Regions from separate parts of the Paenarthrobacter sp. TAF1 genome, predicted to be linked through region 2. Evidence: predicted binding sites of a transcription regulator. Region 2 holds the regulator's gene; each other region holds the start of a gene.
The links. Region 2 encodes HrcA, which represses chaperone genes, less so after heat shock. Its sites were predicted from a motif close to TTNGCACTCGNNNNNNNCGAGTGCNAA; they were not measured.
Positions count from the first base shown of each region.

Region 1 (3,823 bases), on a different contig from region 2:
GCCCGACGCCCGGCCAAGTACGGGAGGCCTCGGAATTCTCGCGTCGCTGACGCCGCAGGCCTGCTAAGCCTGGGCGGTCACCGGTTCCACCACGACAGCCACTCTTTCCTCGCCGATCCTGGTGAGGACAAGGGTGGCTGTTTTCGCATCTTTGCCCTTGGCGGGTTTGGCGGGGAGCAGCTGCTTCCGCAGTTCCTCGGGTGTCACTGCCGTGCCGCGCTTCTTGATATCCAGCACGGTGATGCCGTTCGACTTCACCCAGGCCTTGAGGGCCTTGACGTTGTACGGCATGACGTCCAGCACCTTGTAGGCCCGGGCAAACGGAGTGTCGTGGAGTTCCGGGGCGCAGATATACGCGATGTGCTCGTCCACCAGGTGCCCGCCCAGCCGCTCGGCGACGTCGGCCACCAGGCCTGCGCGGATCACCGCACCGTCGGGTTCGTAGAGAAAGCCTTCAACAGGCCCGACGGCGGCTGCCGGGCCACCGCCGAAGTCCTCGCCGCTGGTGATTTCGGCGGCGCCTTGGCTGCCAAGGAGCAATGCGGCGCGGCGGACGCCCGGGCGGGCTACTGCGTTGAACCAGAGAGTGGCCTCGGTGACATCGCCGCCCACGGAAACCCATTGGGCCTCGCAGCCCGAAGGCACCGTGTCGTGGGGGATGCCCGGGCCCATCTTTACCCCTACTGCACGCCCGGTGGCCGCCACGCTCTCCACGAAGGACAACGGGGGCGAGAACGCCTCCGGGTCCCAGATTCTTTTGGTTCCCGACGTGGACGTGGTGCGTCGGGCAGGGTCCATCCACACGCCGTCGATGCCCTCGAGGTCCATTGATTCCGCGTCCGAGTGCACCACCGTTGCATGCGGGAAAGGCATGAGGTTGATCATGGCGCAGGCAGCGGTGGTTTCGTCCATCTCCACAGCGGTGACAGCAATGTCCATGGAAGCCATCGCCATGGAATCGGCGCCGAGGCCGCAGCCGAGATCGGCCACATGGGTGATGCCGGCCTGGGCAAAACGTTCGGCGTGGCGGGCGGCGACGTTCAGCCGGGTTGCCTGCTCCAGGCCCGCCTGGGTGAACAGCATCTGCCGGGCGAATTCGCCGAACTTCGCCTCAGCCCGGGTCCGTAAGCGTGATTGGGTCAGGACGGCGGCCACGAGTTCCGGGGAGTGGCCGGCCTTGCGGAGGCTGGCATTGACGCTGAAGGCATCAGCCTCACGGTAGGGTCCCAGCGAGGCAAGAAGCTCCCAACCTTCAGTGGTCAATAAAGGTGCGATCTGTTCCTGCGGTGCATGAGGCATGGGAACAAGCCTAGCGTCGCGCGTCATGGCTGCGTGACTGGGGAATCAGCCGGATAGGGTTGTTTTCATGGAAGACAACGCAGCACCACAGCCCTCCCGCCTCACCACGTATGCCCGTCCCGCCCTGATCGCGGGCGCTGTCATCGCGGTGGTCTGCATAGGCTTGCTGATCGTTATTTTCGCGCTGGATTCCTTCAACGCAGCGGCCTACTCCGTCAGCGGCAAGAGCGTGAACGATGCGACGGATGAGGCACGCGACATCCGCGACCTCTACGCCGGTGCGCGCCTCGGCGGGATCATCGCGCTGGTGGTTTCCGGCGTCGTGGCGGTGGCTTCGGCGGTGGTGCTTTACCTGAACCGCGGCAGCGCTTCCTTGGATGAGGACGACGACGGCGAAGACTACGACCTTGATGACCTCCGGGACCAGTGACAACGTTCACCGATGACGAAATGCTGGCACTCACCTTGACCGAGTGCTAACGCCTTACATAGAGTCTAGTTAGCACTCTCCCCTTGAGGGTGCTAATCACGCCAGGCGTCCACCGGCACCGCGACGACGGTTGTACGCCACGGCACCCTAGTTCTTAGTCCATGAATCAGCTCATGAAAAGGAGAGTCCGAGTGTCGGTCTCGATTAAGCCTCTTGAGGATCGTATTGTTGTTCGCCCGCTCGAAGCAGAGCAGACCACGGCTTCCGGCCTGGTTATTCCGGACTCCGCGCAGGAGAAGCCGCAGGAAGGCGAAGTTGTTGCAATCGGCCCCGGCCGCTTCGATGACAACGGCAACCGCGTACCGGTTGACGTAGCTGTTGGCGACGTCGTCATCTACTCCAAGTACGGTGGAACCGAAGTCAAGACCGGCGGCAGCGAGTACCTCGTTCTGTCCGCCCGCGACGTCCTTGCGATCGTCGTAAAGTAACTTCCTGGAGCCCCGCACCGCCGTCGCGTTGGAATCATTCCGAGCGTCAGCGGTGCGGGTTTTCTGTCTCGAAAGGACACAACCATGGCAAAGCAGCTTGCTTTTAACGATGCTGCCCGCCGGTCTCTTGAGGCCGGTATCGACAAGCTCGCCAACACTGTCAAGGTGACGCTGGGCCCGCGCGGCCGCAACGTCGTCTTGGACAAGAAGTGGGGCGCCCCCACGATCACCAACGATGGTGTCACCATCGCCCGTGAAGTTGAGCTTGACGACCCCTACGAGAACCTTGGCGCCCAGCTTGCCAAGGAAGTAGCCACCAAGACCAATGACGTTGCCGGTGACGGCACCACTACGGCAACCGTGCTGGCCCAGGCCCTGGTCAAGGAAGGCCTGCGCAACGTTGCTGCCGGCGCAGCTCCCGGCGAGATCAAGCGCGGCATCGAAGTTGCAGTGGAAGCCGTCGCTGCACGCCTCCTGGAGAATGCCCGCGAAGTCGAAGGCACCCAGGTAGCCAACGTCGCAGCCATCTCCGCGCAGAGCGATGAAGTCGGCGAGCTCCTCGCCGAGGCCTTCGGCAAGGTAGGCAAGGATGGTGTCATCACCATCGAAGAGTCCTCCACCACGCAGACCGAGCTGGTCCTGACCGAGGGCATGCAGTTCGACAAGGGCTACCTCTCCCCGTACTTCGTCACCGACGCAGAACGCCAGGAAGCTGTCCTCGAAGACGCCCTCATCCTGATCAACCAGGGCAAGATCTCCTCGCTGCAGGACTTCCTGCCGCTGCTCGAGAAGGCCCTGCAGGCCAACAAGCCCCTCTTCATCATCGCTGAGGACATCGAAGGCGAAGCCCTTTCCACCCTGATCGTCAACCGTATCCGCGGCACGCTCAACGTCGTTGCCGTCAAGGCTCCGGGCTTCGGCGATCGCCGCAAGGCCATGCTCCAGGACATCGCTACGTTGACCGGTGCGCAGGTAGTTTCCCCGGACCTGGGCCTGACGCTGGACTCCGTTGGCCTCGAGGTACTCGGTACCGCCCGCCGCATCACGGTCACCAAGGACAACACCACCATCGTTGACGGTGCCGGTTCGGCCCAGGACGTTGCCGACCGCGTTGCACAGCTCCGCGCTGAGCTGACCCGGACGGATTCCGACTGGGACAAGGAAAAGCTGCAGGAACGCCTGGCCAAGCTCGCTGGCGGCATCGGCGTCATCAAGGTTGGCGCAGCCACTGAGGTTGAGCTGAAGGAAAAGAAGCACCGCATTGAGGACGCCGTTTCCTCGACGCGTGCAGCCCTCGAAGAAGGCATCGTTTCCGGTGGCGGTTCCGCCCTGATCCACGCCCTGAAGGCCCTGGACGAGTCCCAGGCGGTCAAGGACCTCGAAGGTGACGCTGCGGCCGCTGTAGGCATCGTTCGTCGCGCACTGGTCCAGCCGCTGCGCTGGATCGCGCAGAACGCCGGCTTCGACGGTTTCGTGGTCACCGCCAAGGTTTCCGAACTCGAAGCCAACCACGGCTTCAACGCCAAGTCCGGCGAGTACGAGGACCTGATCGCCGCCGGCGTGATCGACCCCGTCAAGGTCACCCGCTCTGCACTCCGCAACGCCG
Region 1 is NZ_JBFRDO010000004.1:432,607-436,429, reverse strand. It holds gene AB4Y81_RS08220 (shikimate 5-dehydrogenase) at 1-50, shown strand, start outside; gene AB4Y81_RS08215 (THUMP-like domain-containing protein) at 64-1,299, opposite strand; gene AB4Y81_RS08210 (hypothetical protein) at 1,367-1,729, shown strand; gene groES (co-chaperone GroES) at 1,921-2,217, shown strand; gene groL (chaperonin GroEL) at 2,302-3,823, shown strand, end outside.
Region 1: a site for HrcA is predicted at 1,753-1,779, ahead of groES (co-chaperone GroES). Genes of this name have one in related genera too.

Region 2 (9,435 bases):
CGTCGTGACTTATGTCCGTGTTGTGGATGGCATGCTGCATCCCCGCGAACGTATCCAGATGATGTCTACCCGTGCGACGCACGAGCTTCTCGAAATCGGTGTGAGTTCCCCGGAGCCCACGCCCTCGAAGGGCTTGGGCGTTGGCGAGGTGGGCTACCTGATCACCGGCGTGAAAGATGTCCGTCAGTCCAAGGTCGGCGACACCGTCACCAACCTGGCCAAGCCGGCGTCGGAATCCCTCAGCGGTTACGCAGATGCCAAGCCGATGGTCTTCTCGGGCCTGTACCCCTTGGATGGCACGGATTATCCGGTCCTTCGCGATGCGCTCGAAAAGCTCATGCTCAACGACGCCGCCCTGGTGTACGAGCCCGAGACCTCCGCTGCGCTGGGCTTCGGTTTCCGTGTGGGCTTCCTGGGGCTTCTGCACCTTGAAATCACGCGTGAGCGCCTCGAGCGTGAATACAACCTGGACCTCATTTCCACTGCTCCGAACGTGGAGTACGAGGTTACTCTGGAAGACAAGCGCGTCGTCCACGTCACCAACCCCAGCGAGTACCCCACAGGCAAGATCTCCGAGGTCCGCGAGCCGATGGTCTCTGCCACGGTCCTGGCGCCCAACGAGTTCGTTGGCGCAATCATGGAACTGTGCCAGAGCCGCCGCGGCCAGATGAAGGGCATGGATTACCTGTCCGAGGACCGCGTGGAGCTCCGATACTGGATCCCGCTGGCCGAGATCGTGTTCGACTTCTTCGACCTCCTGAAGTCCAAGACCCGCGGTTACGCCTCGCTGGACTGGAAGGCCGACGGCGAACAGGTCGCCGACCTCGTCAAGGTCGACATCCTGCTACAAGGTGAACAAGTGGATGCGTTCAGCGCCATCACCCACCGCGACAAGGCCTACGCCTACGGTGTGATGATGACCGGAAAGCTCCGCGAGCTTATTCCCAGGCAGCAGTTCGAAGTGCCCATCCAGGCAGCCATTGGCTCCCGCATCATCGCCCGTGAGAGCATCCGTGCCATCCGCAAGGACGTTCTTGCCAAGTGCTACGGCGGTGACATCACGCGTAAGCGCAAGCTGCTCGAAAAGCAAAAAGAAGGCAAGAAGCGCATGAAGATGGTGGGCCGCGTTGAGGTTCCCCAGGAGGCCTTCATCGCAGCACTGACGACCGACGAGTCCAAGGACAAGGCCAAGAAGTAAATGCCCAGCGTCCTTCCTTTGGGCGATCCGGCACCTGCGGATGGATTATTGCCACCGCAGGTGCTGGACGGCGTCGAGCAACGCAAATTCGGGCTCTACGTGCACATTCCGTTTTGTGCCGTACGGTGTGGCTATTGCGATTTCAACACGTATACCGCCACGGAGCTCGGCGGGGGAGCGTCGCAGGATGCCTATGCTTCCACGGCTGTTTCCGAAGTCGCTTTCGCGGCGACGGCCCTTGAGGCCTCTGGCCTTCCGCATCGTCCACTAAGCACAGTATTTTTTGGTGGCGGTACGCCCACGCTCCTGCCTGCGGAGGATCTCGCAGAGATCCTGCGCGCCGCCGTCGGCTACTGGGGCTTGGAGCCCGGCGCTGAGGTGACCACCGAGGCCAATCCCGACTCTGTAACACCCGAATCCTTGAAGGTGCTTGCGGACGCGGGCTTCACCCGCGTGTCCTTCGGCATGCAGTCTGCGGTTCCGCACGTGCTGAAAGTGCTGGACCGCACCCACACTCCCAGCCGGGTGCCGCTGGTGGTGCAATGGGCCCGCGAAGCAGGCCTCTCCGTCAGCCTGGACCTTATCTACGGGACACCAGGGGAGTCCATGGAGGACTGGGAGTTCTCACTCAAGACGGCGCTCTCGTACGGGCCGGACCACATCAGCGCCTACGCATTGATAGTCGAGGATGGCACCAAACTTGCCGCGCAGATCAAGCGTGGCCAGGTGCCCGGAATCGACGACGACGACCACGCCGCAAAGTATGAACTGGCGGACAAGATGATCTCCTCGGCCGGCTTGAACTGGTACGAAGTCAGCAACTGGTCGAGGACTCCGGATCAGGCGTGCAAGCACAACCTCGCGTATTGGCGCGGAGACGATTGGTGGGGAATCGGCCCCGGCGCGCACTCACACGTGGGCGGTGTCCGGTGGTGGAACGTCAAACACCCCACGGCCTACGCATCACGATTGGGGTCAGGGACCTCACCTGCCGCAGGGCGCGAAACCCTCGACGCCGGCACCCGGGAAGTCGAGCGGATCATGCTGGAGGCGCGGCTCGGAACGGGCCTTGCCGTAGATGCCCTGGATGCGATTGGGCGCCACGCGATGGCGGGCCTCATTGCTGACGAACTGGTTGATCCGGTTCAGGCATTCAAGGGACGACTGGTTCTTACCCTTAAGGGCAGGTTGCTCGCAGATGCCGTAGTCCGCAGGATCCTGCCGGACTGACCTTCGCCTGGGACTGACAGCCCGGTACCGTACCCCCCGGACCCCCCGGACCCCCCGGACCCCCCGGATTCATCGGGCGGATCGGGGTCCTACTTGATCCAGCGCAGGTTGAAACGGTAGCGGTGGGGCTGGCCGTGGTTGACCCGGATGCCCGCTGAAACAGAGAAGCACGTCAGTGCCACCCAGATACCCGTGGCAATGACGGCAAAAATGTTTCCCACCACCGGCAGCAGGACAAGGATGTTGGCCAAGACGGCGGCAATGGTGGGAGGCAACGTGAAATTCAGTGCCTCCTTGGATTCCTGCGCTGTGAACGGCCCGCGGTCGCGGAAAATCAGGTAGATCAGGAGAGCCGGCAAGCATCCAAGGATGCCGCCGAAGTGGGCCAAAGTGGCCCACTGCCTGTCCTCGCTGGCTGTCAACGGGAGTGCGTTGGCAGGGGCGCCATGGTACTGGGGCCGGCCTGCGGCGCTGCCCGGTTCTTCAGGAGCGTTATCTGCCACGGTGTCTTCCCTTTGCCTTAAATGCTTTAAAGATGCTGCTGTGTTGCTGTCCAAGAATACCGGGCCGCGCGTCCTTCCCGGGACCAACGCCCCGGAAGCATGCCGGATCCTGATGATCCGGACCGTGGACTACGGGACGGTGAGGAAGTCGATGACTTCTTCCACACGCCCCAACAACGATGCCTCAAGGTCCGCATAGCTGTGCACTGCGCCCAGCAGGCGCTGCCAGCCCAGCCCGATGTCCTCCGCTGTTTCGTGGGGCCAACCGAAGGCCGTGAGAATCCCGGTCTTCCAATCAGTGCCGCGGGCAACGGCGGGCCATTGCTCGATGCCCAGGACCTTCGGCCGGATGGCCTGCCACACGTCCACATAAGGGTGGCCCACGATCAGGACGTTGCCTGCAGCGCCGGGGACAGTCATGGCCTCGGCTGCGATCCGGGACTCCTTTGAGCCCGCCACGAGGTGGTCCACCAGGATGCCAAGGCGGCGGCCGGGACCGGGTCGGAAGTCGGCAATGGCGGACTTGAGGTCGTCCACGCCGTGGAGCGGTTCCACCACAATTCCTTCAACACGGAGGTCGTCACCCCAGACTTTCTCCACGAGTTCAGCGTCGTGCTTGCCCTCCACCCAGATGCGGCTGGCCTTCGCGACCTGCGCCCGTTGCCCCTGGACCTTTACCGAACCCGAGGCCGTGCGATTCGCCTGAACCGCTGAAGCGGGCCGGCGAGGGGCCGGAGGCATCAACCTGATCGCTTGTCCTTCGAGAAGGAATCCGTACCCGAGTTGGAACGACTTCGTTTTACCGCGCCTGTCCTCGAGCGACACGATGTGCATGCCACCGGTCTTTTCCACCCGGGTGACTTCGCCCACCCATCCTGACTGGACGTCTTCGAGGACCATGCCGCGTTGCACCGGCACCTCAGGGAGCTGGCGTTTGGCTGGAGCGGTCAGGTCCTGCGGGCCCCAATTGTCGAAAGCCAAGGAATTCCTACCTCTGTGGTGATGTGAAAGGGGACAGGGGCGGGTTGCCGTCAGCCGGTATCGGGACGCCGCCCTGGATGCAGTCCTCGGACGGTTTCAATGCTAACAACGTGGTGGCTCATACTAGACTTGTTAGCACTTGGGCATGTTGAGTGCTAAGTGTGCGGTGATCCATTGGAGGTCCCGCGGGGACCGGTCCCATGGACCATGGCAGTCGTCAGGAGGTGTAGCAATGAGTGAGCCACGCAAATTGGAAGTGCTGCGTGCCATCGTTGAGGATTACGTGCATTCCCGGGAGCCGGTGGGATCGAAAGCCCTCGTTGAGCGTCATCACCTGGGTGTTTCCAGTGCCACCATCCGCAATGACATGGCTGTCCTGGAAGAAGAAGGTCTTATTGCCGCCCCGCATACCAGCGCCGGCCGAATCCCCACTGACAAGGGCTATCGCCTGTTCGTTGACCGCATCTCCCAGGTCAAGCCGTTGTCCGCCGCCGAGCGTCGGGCAATTCACTCGCTGCTTGAAGGACCCGACGACGTCGATGACATTCTTGAGCGCACAGTACGGCTCCTTTCCCAGCTGACCAACCAGGTCGCCGTCGTGCAGTATCCCCACTCGCACCGCGCATTGGTCCGCCACGCGGAGTTCGTTCTGCTGGCCCCCAAACAGGTGCTGGTGGTCCTCATTGCGGACACCGGGAGCGTCGTGCAAAAAGTCATCGACGCCGGTTCGGACGTGGGGAACGAGGCTTTGATGTTGTTGCGGTCACGATTCCTTGGCAGCATCGCCGGCACCCAGCTGGCACTCCTGCCGCAGGTGTTACCGTCGGTGGTGGCCCTTTGCCCGCCGGATCTTCGTGCCCTCGCCCAAAGGCTGGCCACTGGCTTGGAATCCCTGAGCGACACCAGCCGTGAGGAACGCATTCTGATGGCCGGTACGGCCAACCTCGCACGTTCCAACGTTGACTTCCCGCTAAGCATCGGTCCCGTGCTTGAGGCCCTTGAGGAACAAGTTGTCATGCTCCGGTTGTTGTCGGACATGGGAGACGATCCCCGGGGCGTGACAGTCAGCATTGGCCGGGAGAATCCGTACGACGGCCTGGCCGAGGCCTCTGTAGTGGCCACCGGCTACGGTTCCGGCGCCAAGGTGGGAATCCTTGGACCGACCCGCATGGACTATCCCACCACCATGGCAGCAGTTCGTGCCGTGGCCCGTTACCTTTCCCGCATTCTCGGCGGCTGAACACCGGCCCGGGAAAACATCCGCAGTACAACCAGGAAGAGATACCGACTTTGAGCAGCCACTATGACGTTTTGGGAGTCTCGCCGGAAGCCACCGGGGAAGAGATCAAAAAGGCGTACCGCAAGTTGGCGCGGAAACTCCACCCGGACGTAAACCCGGGTGAAGATGTCGCGGAGCAGTTCAAGGCCGTGACGCACGCTTACGAAGTGTTGTCAGATCCCCAGAAGCGCCGCGTCTACGATGCCACGGGCAACGAGAACGGCACTGATAACGGCTTCGGCGGCGGCTACGCCGGCCAGGGCTTCGCCTTCCAGGACATCTTCGACACTTTCTTTGGCGGCGGCGGTGGACACGGAGGGCCCGCCTCCCGTGTACGACGTGGCCAGGACGCCCTTATCAGCGTTCGGATCGACCTCAAGGATGCCGTGTTCGGCGTCAACAAGAAGCTTGAAGTGGACACAGCCGTGGTCTGCCCCACCTGCGACGGCAGCTGCTGCCGCCCGGGCACCCACCCTGAACGCTGCGACATTTGTGGTGGCAGCGGCCAGGTTCAGCGCGCCGTCCGCTCCATTCTGGGGCAGGTCATGACCACCGCCCCCTGTGGTTCCTGTGAAGGCTTCGGCACCGTCATCAAGGATCCCTGCAACGAATGCAACGGCCAGGGACGCATCAGGAGCCGCCGTTCGCTCACCATCAAGGTTCCCGCCGGCGTCGCTACCGGTACGCGAATCCAGCTGTCCGGCCAGGGCGAAGCAGGACCTGCAGGTGGTCCGGCCGGTGATCTGTACGTGGAGATCCGCGTCAACAACGATTCCACGTTCGTACGCGAAGGCGACGACCTCCACGCCACCCTCAGCGTGCCCATGACGGCTGCTGCCTTGGGGACCGACGTGCAGCTTGAGACGTTCGACGGCGCACAGGACATCGAAGTGAAGGCAGGCACGCAGTCCGGAGAGGTCATCACCCTTCGTGGCCTCGGCGTAACGCACCTGCGGGGCTACGGCCGCGGCGATCTCAAGGTTCACCTGCATGTGGAAACACCTACCAAACTGGACCATGCACAGGAAGAACTCCTCCAGCAGCTTGCCAAGCTCCGCGGCGAGCAGTTCACCGAAGGAAAACTGGTGGCCAGTGGTGGCATGTTCGCAAAGCTCCGGGACAAGCTCGGTAACCTGTAGCGGTGAGCAACCCCGTTTTCTTTACACCGGCCGGCAGCCTCAGCCACGTAGCGCCCGGTACTGATTTTGTCCTGGAGGGTCCGGAGGCCCGCCACGCAGTGACGGTGAAGCGCTTGGCCGTCGGTGAGTCCGTTGACATCGCCGACGGCGCAGGTGCCCGTCTCACTGGAGTGGTCGCCGAAGCGGCGCCCGGTGCCCTGACGGTGACCGCCACCGACATCGTCTTCGAAGCCCAGCCGGACGTTCGATTGGTACTGGTTCAGGCGTTGGCCAAGGGTGATCGCGACGAGCTCGCAATCGAGACGGCAACGGAACTGGGCATTGATGCCGTGATTCCCTGGCAGTCGGAGCGATCCATCGTGCGCTGGAAGGCGGAGCGGGCAGCCAAGGCGCATGCGAAATGGGAGTCAGTGGTCACCGCGGCTGCAAAACAGGCGCGCAGGGCCTGGGTACCTCCAATCCGCCCGATCGTCGACTCCAGCGGTTTGGTGAAAGCCGTTGCCGAGGCCGATTTGGCCGTCATTCTTCACGAGGACGCCAAAAACCCTCTGCGGGAGGTCCTGGAGAGGCTGGATGTCAACGGTGCTTCGCCCAGTGAGGTTCTGTTGATCGTGGGGCCTGAGGGCGGGATTTCGCCGCGTGAAGTGACACGGCTTAGCGATGCAGGGGCCGTGACGGCCCTCCTGGGTCACCATGTCCTGCGGTCGTCGACGGCGGGACCCGCCGCCGTCGTCCTGGCCAGCGACGTCCTCGGTCGCTGGTAGCCGGCGAACGTCGAATCAGGCCACGGTGAACAACCGGGTGTCCGTGCTCGATTCTATGGCCTTGCCGGCATCGTCGACCTCGGTTACCCGCAATTCATATTTTCCGGGTTTCAGTGTCGCGCCGAAGCTGAACAGACCATACTGCCCGGGTTCGCCGGTTGCTTTGGTCTGGCCCGTGAGCAGGCTCGACTTCTCACCCTTGCCGTTGTCCTGAAGGAGCTGCCAGCTGATGGGCCGTGAATTGTCCGTGGTGCGCCCGTTGAACTTGATCAAACCAGGGGGCAGGGACACGTCCTCCTGCGGATCGATGATCCACAGCGGCGCCACCAAGGAAGCATCACGCGTCATGGGTTCGCCAAGTTTCACTTGGCCGAAGGCCATGTAGTCCTTGTGCCCGTCAACGAGAATGACCACTTGGATCTGCTGTCCGGAGTTGATGAGTCCGGAGGACGATGCCGCGGCGGACGCCGTGTAAACCAGCTGCTGGATGGCCCGTTGTGCCATCCCGGCATCGAGGTTTGAGTTGAAGGCGTCGCGGGACACATCAACGGTGATCACGTTTTTCCCCGAGATGGAGGTCGCCAGGCTTCCTGGTTCCTGCCAGGGCGTGAAGAAGTCGTGATCCAGGGGCTTTTCCGCCATCATGATCCGCAGGGCCGTCGTCACAGGATTGCCGTCACCGGAAATGTCCCGGAACTCACGGTAGAGGTAGACCTCCTCCTTGCTCCGCCCGATCCAGTAGACCGGAATCTTGGTGGACGCCTGCGTCGTTTCCAGTGGTGCGTTGCTCGCAGGGGCGTCCTGGACCGTCATCGGAGGCGAGCTCTGTGTCGCCTGACTGCCCCCTCCGCCGTTTGCGATGCAACCAGTGAGCAGCATGACAGCAAGCATCGCCGGCGCAACGACGGCGGACTTGGTCCGCTTGCGTGCGCCGCTTCCGTTGCTCGCTGGCTCGGTGATGGCGTTTCCTGTCTTACGATGCAAAACGCGGCCGCCTATGGGGCGGGCCGCTGGGGTCGGAACTGCGGGGGCTCGACCACCCGCTATGCCAGCTTGGCACATCGTCGACGGCGTCCGGCCGGGTTTCTGCGGACGCCGGCCAACTGAAACATGATTGATACCGGCTTGATGCCGAGTTGAGACAAAATGTCGGCAGTGCAGCGGCGGCAGTGATCCGGACCATTGGCGAGGTTCATCCCGGGCCGCGCTGGCGTAGGATTGCGTCATACGATCAACCGGAGGAGAACAGGCCGTAGGGCCAGCACTATGAGTGAATCTTTGAACGGGCGGCTCAGGACCGGAAACGGGAACCAGCCGACCACCGAGTTCCCGCACACCTTACCGGGCACGCGCACGGAAGTTGTCACCTTCGACAACTCCGACCAGATGGTTCACTCGCTGGGCAGCCACGATGAAGCCCTGCGGTACATCGAGGAACAGTTCCAGGACGTCAACTTCCACGTCCGGGGCAACGAGCTTTCCATGACCGGTCCCGCAACCGTCATTCCCCGCATCATGCGCCTCCTTGAGGAAGTGCGCGGTCTTGTGGCGAAGGGGACATTGGTCACGCCTGATGTGCTCCAGCAGTTGGTGTCCCTCCTGCGGACCCAGTCTGTGCAGAACCCTGCGGATGTCCTGACCCACAACATTCTTTCCAGCCGTGGCAAGACCATCAGGCCCAAGACGCTGAACCAGAAAAACTATGTTGACGCCATTGACGACAACACGGTGATTTTCGGAATTGGCCCTGCAGGTACGGGCAAGACCTACTTGGCCATGGCCAAGGCCGTCCAAGCGCTCCAAATGAAGGAAGTCAGCCGGATCATCCTGACGCGGCCCGCCGTTGAAGCGGGGGAGAGGCTGGGATTCCTTCCCGGCACTCTGAGCGACAAGATCGACCCCTATCTGCGCCCCCTTTACGATGCCCTGCACGACATGATGGATCCGGAATCCATCCCGCGATTGATGGCGGCGGGCACCATCGAAGTGGCTCCGTTGGCCTACATGCGTGGTCGGACCCTCAACGACGCCTTCATCATCCTTGATGAAGCCCAGAACACCACTCCGGAACAGATGAAGATGTTCCTGACCCGGCTCGGCTTTGGCTCCAAAATGGTGGTCACCGGTGACGTCACGCAGATCGACCTGCCCTTCGGAGCAACGTCCGGGCTGCGTATTGTCCGGGAAATCCTGACCGGGATCGACGACGTGAATTTCTCCATCCTCGAGGCCGCAGACGTAGTACGGCACCGCCTGGTGGGCGATATCGTCTCCGCCTACAGCGCGTGGGATGATGCCCACCGCGCAGAGGCAGCACACACACCTAAACGTGGAGAACGTA
Region 2 is NZ_JBFRDO010000001.1:224,605-234,039, reverse strand. It holds gene lepA (translation elongation factor 4) at 1-1,198, shown strand, start outside; gene hemW (radical SAM family heme chaperone HemW) at 1,199-2,428, shown strand; gene AB4Y81_RS01055 (DUF4870 domain-containing protein) at 2,518-2,931, opposite strand; gene AB4Y81_RS01050 (DUF3097 domain-containing protein) at 3,061-3,912, opposite strand; gene hrcA (heat-inducible transcriptional repressor HrcA) at 4,145-5,152, shown strand; gene dnaJ (molecular chaperone DnaJ) at 5,203-6,330, shown strand; gene AB4Y81_RS01035 (16S rRNA (uracil(1498)-N(3))-methyltransferase) at 6,333-7,094, shown strand; gene AB4Y81_RS01030 (GerMN domain-containing protein) at 7,110-7,985, opposite strand; gene AB4Y81_RS01025 (PhoH family protein) at 8,361-9,435, shown strand, end outside.

Region 3 (3,823 bases), on a different contig from region 2:
AGCCAAGCGTGGCCATCATGGCCGATCCCCACACAATCGACGAGACCGTCAATTGGCCAACGATGGCGGGCTCCCGCGCGCCTGCCGTGCGTTCAACGATTACGAACGGCAATCCGGTGGACTGACGGGCCTGCTCGTTCAGGGACGAAACCATTTGGCGGTAGCTGGGGAGGCGGCCACCCGGAGCCGGGTTGGACGCCTCCCACGGTGCCAGCCAATCACTGTTCCGGGAACGGACCTCGGACCATTCCCGCTTGTCGCGATAGCGGATGGGCCGAAGGGCCAGGTCTCCGCACTCCAGCGTTACCGGCCAGATCGCAGACCCGTACATCCGTGTTACTGGGGAAGCGTGGCGGTGAAGTTCGGCAGCCACTCACGCAGCTCAGGACCAAGGTCTTCGCGTTCGCACGCGAGCTCGATGCACGCCTTCAGGTAGCTGAGCTTGTCGCCGGTGTCATAGCGGCGGCCGCGGAACACCACGCCGTACACGCCATAGCCTTCGCCTTCGCCGGCAGCCAGGACCTCAAGCGCATCGGTCAGCTGGATTTCGCCACCGCGGCCGGGGCCGGTCTGCTCCAGGACTTCGAAGACGGCCGGGTGCAGCACGTAGCGGCCAATCACGGCGAGGTTTGACGGCGCCTCTTCCGGCGACGGCTTTTCCACCAACTGCTTGATGCGGACGTAACCGTCCTCGCCGATATCCTCGACGTCGGCGCAACCGTAAGCGCTGATCTTGGAAGGCTCGACCTCGATCAGGGCTACCACGGAACCGCCGGTCTTCTGCTGGACCGCAATCATTTCGCTCAGGAGGTCGTCGCGGGCGTCGATGAGGTCATCGCCCAGCAGGACGGCAAAAGGCTCGTAGCCGACGTGCTGCTTTGCACGAAGGACTGCGTGGCCGAGGCCGTTCGGGTCGCCTTGGCGGACATAGTGGATGTCGCCCAGGTTGGTAGCCGACTGAATCGCTTCCAGCTTGGCGGTGTCGCCCTTCTCAGCCAGGGTCGCTTCAAGCGCCGGAACACGGTCAAAGTGGTCTTCCAGGGCGCGCTTGCTGCGTCCTGTGATCATGAGGACGTCGTGCAGGCCAACCTTCACCGCTTCTTCGACGACGTACTGGATGGCGGGCTTATCGACCACAGGCAGCATTTCCTTCGGCATCGCCTTGGTGGCGGGAAGGAACCGGGTACCAAGACCCGCTGCGGGGATGACGGCCTTACGGACAGCGTTGTTATCGAGAGTCACCGGACTAATGTAACGGAAGGAAGAGAGCATCAGCTAAACCCCCCGCCGCGCGGGCCGCACATTTTATTGCCGGCAACACACAAGGAAACACTTTAACCGGACCCGACGAACCCCCAGGATTGGATACAGATGGCGTCGAAAGAAGACATCCGCCGCAACCGGCGGCTGTACAGAAGGGCCCTGACACCAGGGCAAATCGCTGTTGCGGGCGAAGCGATAGCCAGGCACGGTTCCTCGTGGGCCAGCTCCGTCACGTCCGGAACACCGTCGTCGTTCGCGGTGTACGTGGGAGTCGCCTTCGAGCCACCCACCATGCCACTGCTTGAAGCCCTCCACGAAGCGGGCCATGAAGTCCTGCTCCCCGTCTGCGAACCGGAACGGCAACTGAGTTGGGTGTATTGGACGCCGTCCACGGTCTTCACAAGGTCCGCCTACGCTCCCATCGACGAACCCACCGGTGAGCGCCTGGACAGTTCAGTCGTCGCTTCGACGGCCGGAATCTTCATGCCGGCCACCGCAGTGGACCGGGACGGGAACAGGATTGGCCAAGGCGGCGGTTATTACGACCGGCTCCTGCAGGGCCTGGACGCGTCCGGCCGGCGGCCGCCCACCATCGCGGTGGTGTACGACGACGATCTGTTGCCTTCAGGCTCCATACCCGCCGAGGCCTTCGATCGCCCGGTGCGGGAAGTGCTGACACCTTCGGGCGTTGTGGTTCTCGACAACGCAGCGGAGCCCGTCTGACTCCCGGTCATTTCCGGCGGGTTCCGGTTGGTGAGCTCCGGCACAAGTGCTGGCACACCTCAGGGGGACGGATGATAGAATTGGCACTCAGGCCCTGGGACTGCTAATGCGGAAATTATTCGGCACGGCGGAGCAGGACCTGAACTTTGTCCTAAAGGAGGAACTCAGTGCCCACATACGCATACGCCTGCAAAGACTGTGACCATGCCTTCGACATCGTCCAGTCCTTCTCAGACAGCTCCCTGACAGAGTGCCCTGAATGCAAAGGCACGCTGCGCAAGAAGTTCAACAGCGTGGGCGTCGTGTTCAAGGGCTCTGGTTTCTACCGCACTGACTCCCGTGACGCCAAGGGCAGCACAGTATCCGCTGCGCCCACGTCACCGGCTGCACCCGCAGCTGCGGCCACGCCCGCTCCCGCACCGGCCGCCGCGGCGAGCTAGCCCCGGAACTTTTCCACATAGGCAACCCGGCCCCTGTTAGGCGGCCGGGGCTGCTGGCTACCGTGGCGGCATGTCACACTCCGCCCGTAGCGCCTTCCTTGCCCATGCCGAGCGTCCAGCTGGAACAGCTGGACATGAACGGTTGCCGTACCACCCCTCGCCCTCCCCCAGGCGCTTTCCACGGGGGTTCGGCCGTGCGCGGCGCAACGGACCTCCAAAGCGAAAGCCCACACTCAGGGCGTGGCTTTCCCGCAACCGGCGGCTTTGCGTCGCGCTGCTTCTATGCCTTGCTGCCGGTCTGGCGGTACAGCAGCTGACTCCTGCGTCGGCCGCCCGGGTCAGCGTCCTGGTCGCAGCCCGTGATCTACCGGCCGGCGCGAGCCTGAAGGAGTCAGATTTCACCAGGGTCGATGTCGCAGCCGAACTGGCCATCTCCGCGTGGGTGGATGATGTCGCGACCCTGGTTGGGCGCCAGCTGGCCTCTCCTTTGGGCAAGGGACAAACACCCACGGACTCAAGCCTCCTGGGCCCTGGCTTGCTCGCGGGCACTCCTGCAGGTTCCGCTGCCGTCCCCCTGCGCATGGCAGATCCTTCTTCCATCCAGCTTCTGTCGCCGGGGCAGCTGGTGACCGTTGTCCTCACGGCGTCCGGCAGTTATGACGAATCCCGCCAGAGCCAGGTTTTGGCTGGCCCTGTTCCTGTTCTCTGGACTTCGGCCCAGGGCGGCAAGGCCGGCGAATGGCTTGGCACCAGCGATACAGAAGGGCTGGTGGTGGTCGCTGCCAACCCCCAACAAGCAGAAAAGCTTGCCGGCGCATCCACGCAAGGCAAGCTTTTCTTTGTTCTGGTCAGCCCATGAAGCTGCTCAATCGCTCATCCCCAGTGCGGGGGCTTCTGTTCCTTCAACCACTGCTCGTGGTCATAGCCTGCTTCATCGCCCCATCTGCGGGGATCGTCCTCCGCGGCCTTGGTGGGGAGGATGCCGCCCGAGCTGTGCTTGGCAGCCGTCGGCTCGGCGGCGTTTTCAGCTGCCGTGTTGTCCGATCCACTGTTCTCCCCGGCAGAGCCGTCGGTGGAACCATTTCCTTGTTCCGTCATTGGTGCTTCTTTCCTGTCCCCTGTCTGGTCCCGCGTCCCCTCCGCATCCTCCTCGGGTTGGTGATCCGGTCCGGTGGCCGGGGAACGGGTGAACACAGGCTGAGCCTTGTCCAGATTCAATTGTTCAACATCCATGTCCAGGAAGCCATGTTGAGACGGCTCGGCAGCCTTCGGAATGTGGTTTTCCAGTCCAAGGTAGGAACCGATGCGATCGGCGCAGGAGGACGGGTCCGTGAAGACTTCGATCGTCCACAGCGACATGTAACGCCACCCCATGCGCTCCAGCAGTTGAGGCCGCA
Region 3 is NZ_JBFRDO010000004.1:407,534-411,356, forward strand. It holds gene AB4Y81_RS08105 (GNAT family N-acetyltransferase) at 1-331, opposite strand, end outside; gene galU (UTP--glucose-1-phosphate uridylyltransferase GalU) at 337-1,272, opposite strand; gene AB4Y81_RS08115 (5-formyltetrahydrofolate cyclo-ligase) at 1,372-1,986, shown strand; gene AB4Y81_RS08120 (FmdB family zinc ribbon protein) at 2,154-2,426, shown strand; gene AB4Y81_RS08125 (RcpC/CpaB family pilus assembly protein) at 2,497-3,285, shown strand; gene AB4Y81_RS08130 (AAA family ATPase) at 3,300-3,823, opposite strand, start outside.
Region 3: a site for HrcA is predicted at 2,067-2,093, ahead of AB4Y81_RS08120 (FmdB family zinc ribbon protein). Genes of this name have one in related genera too.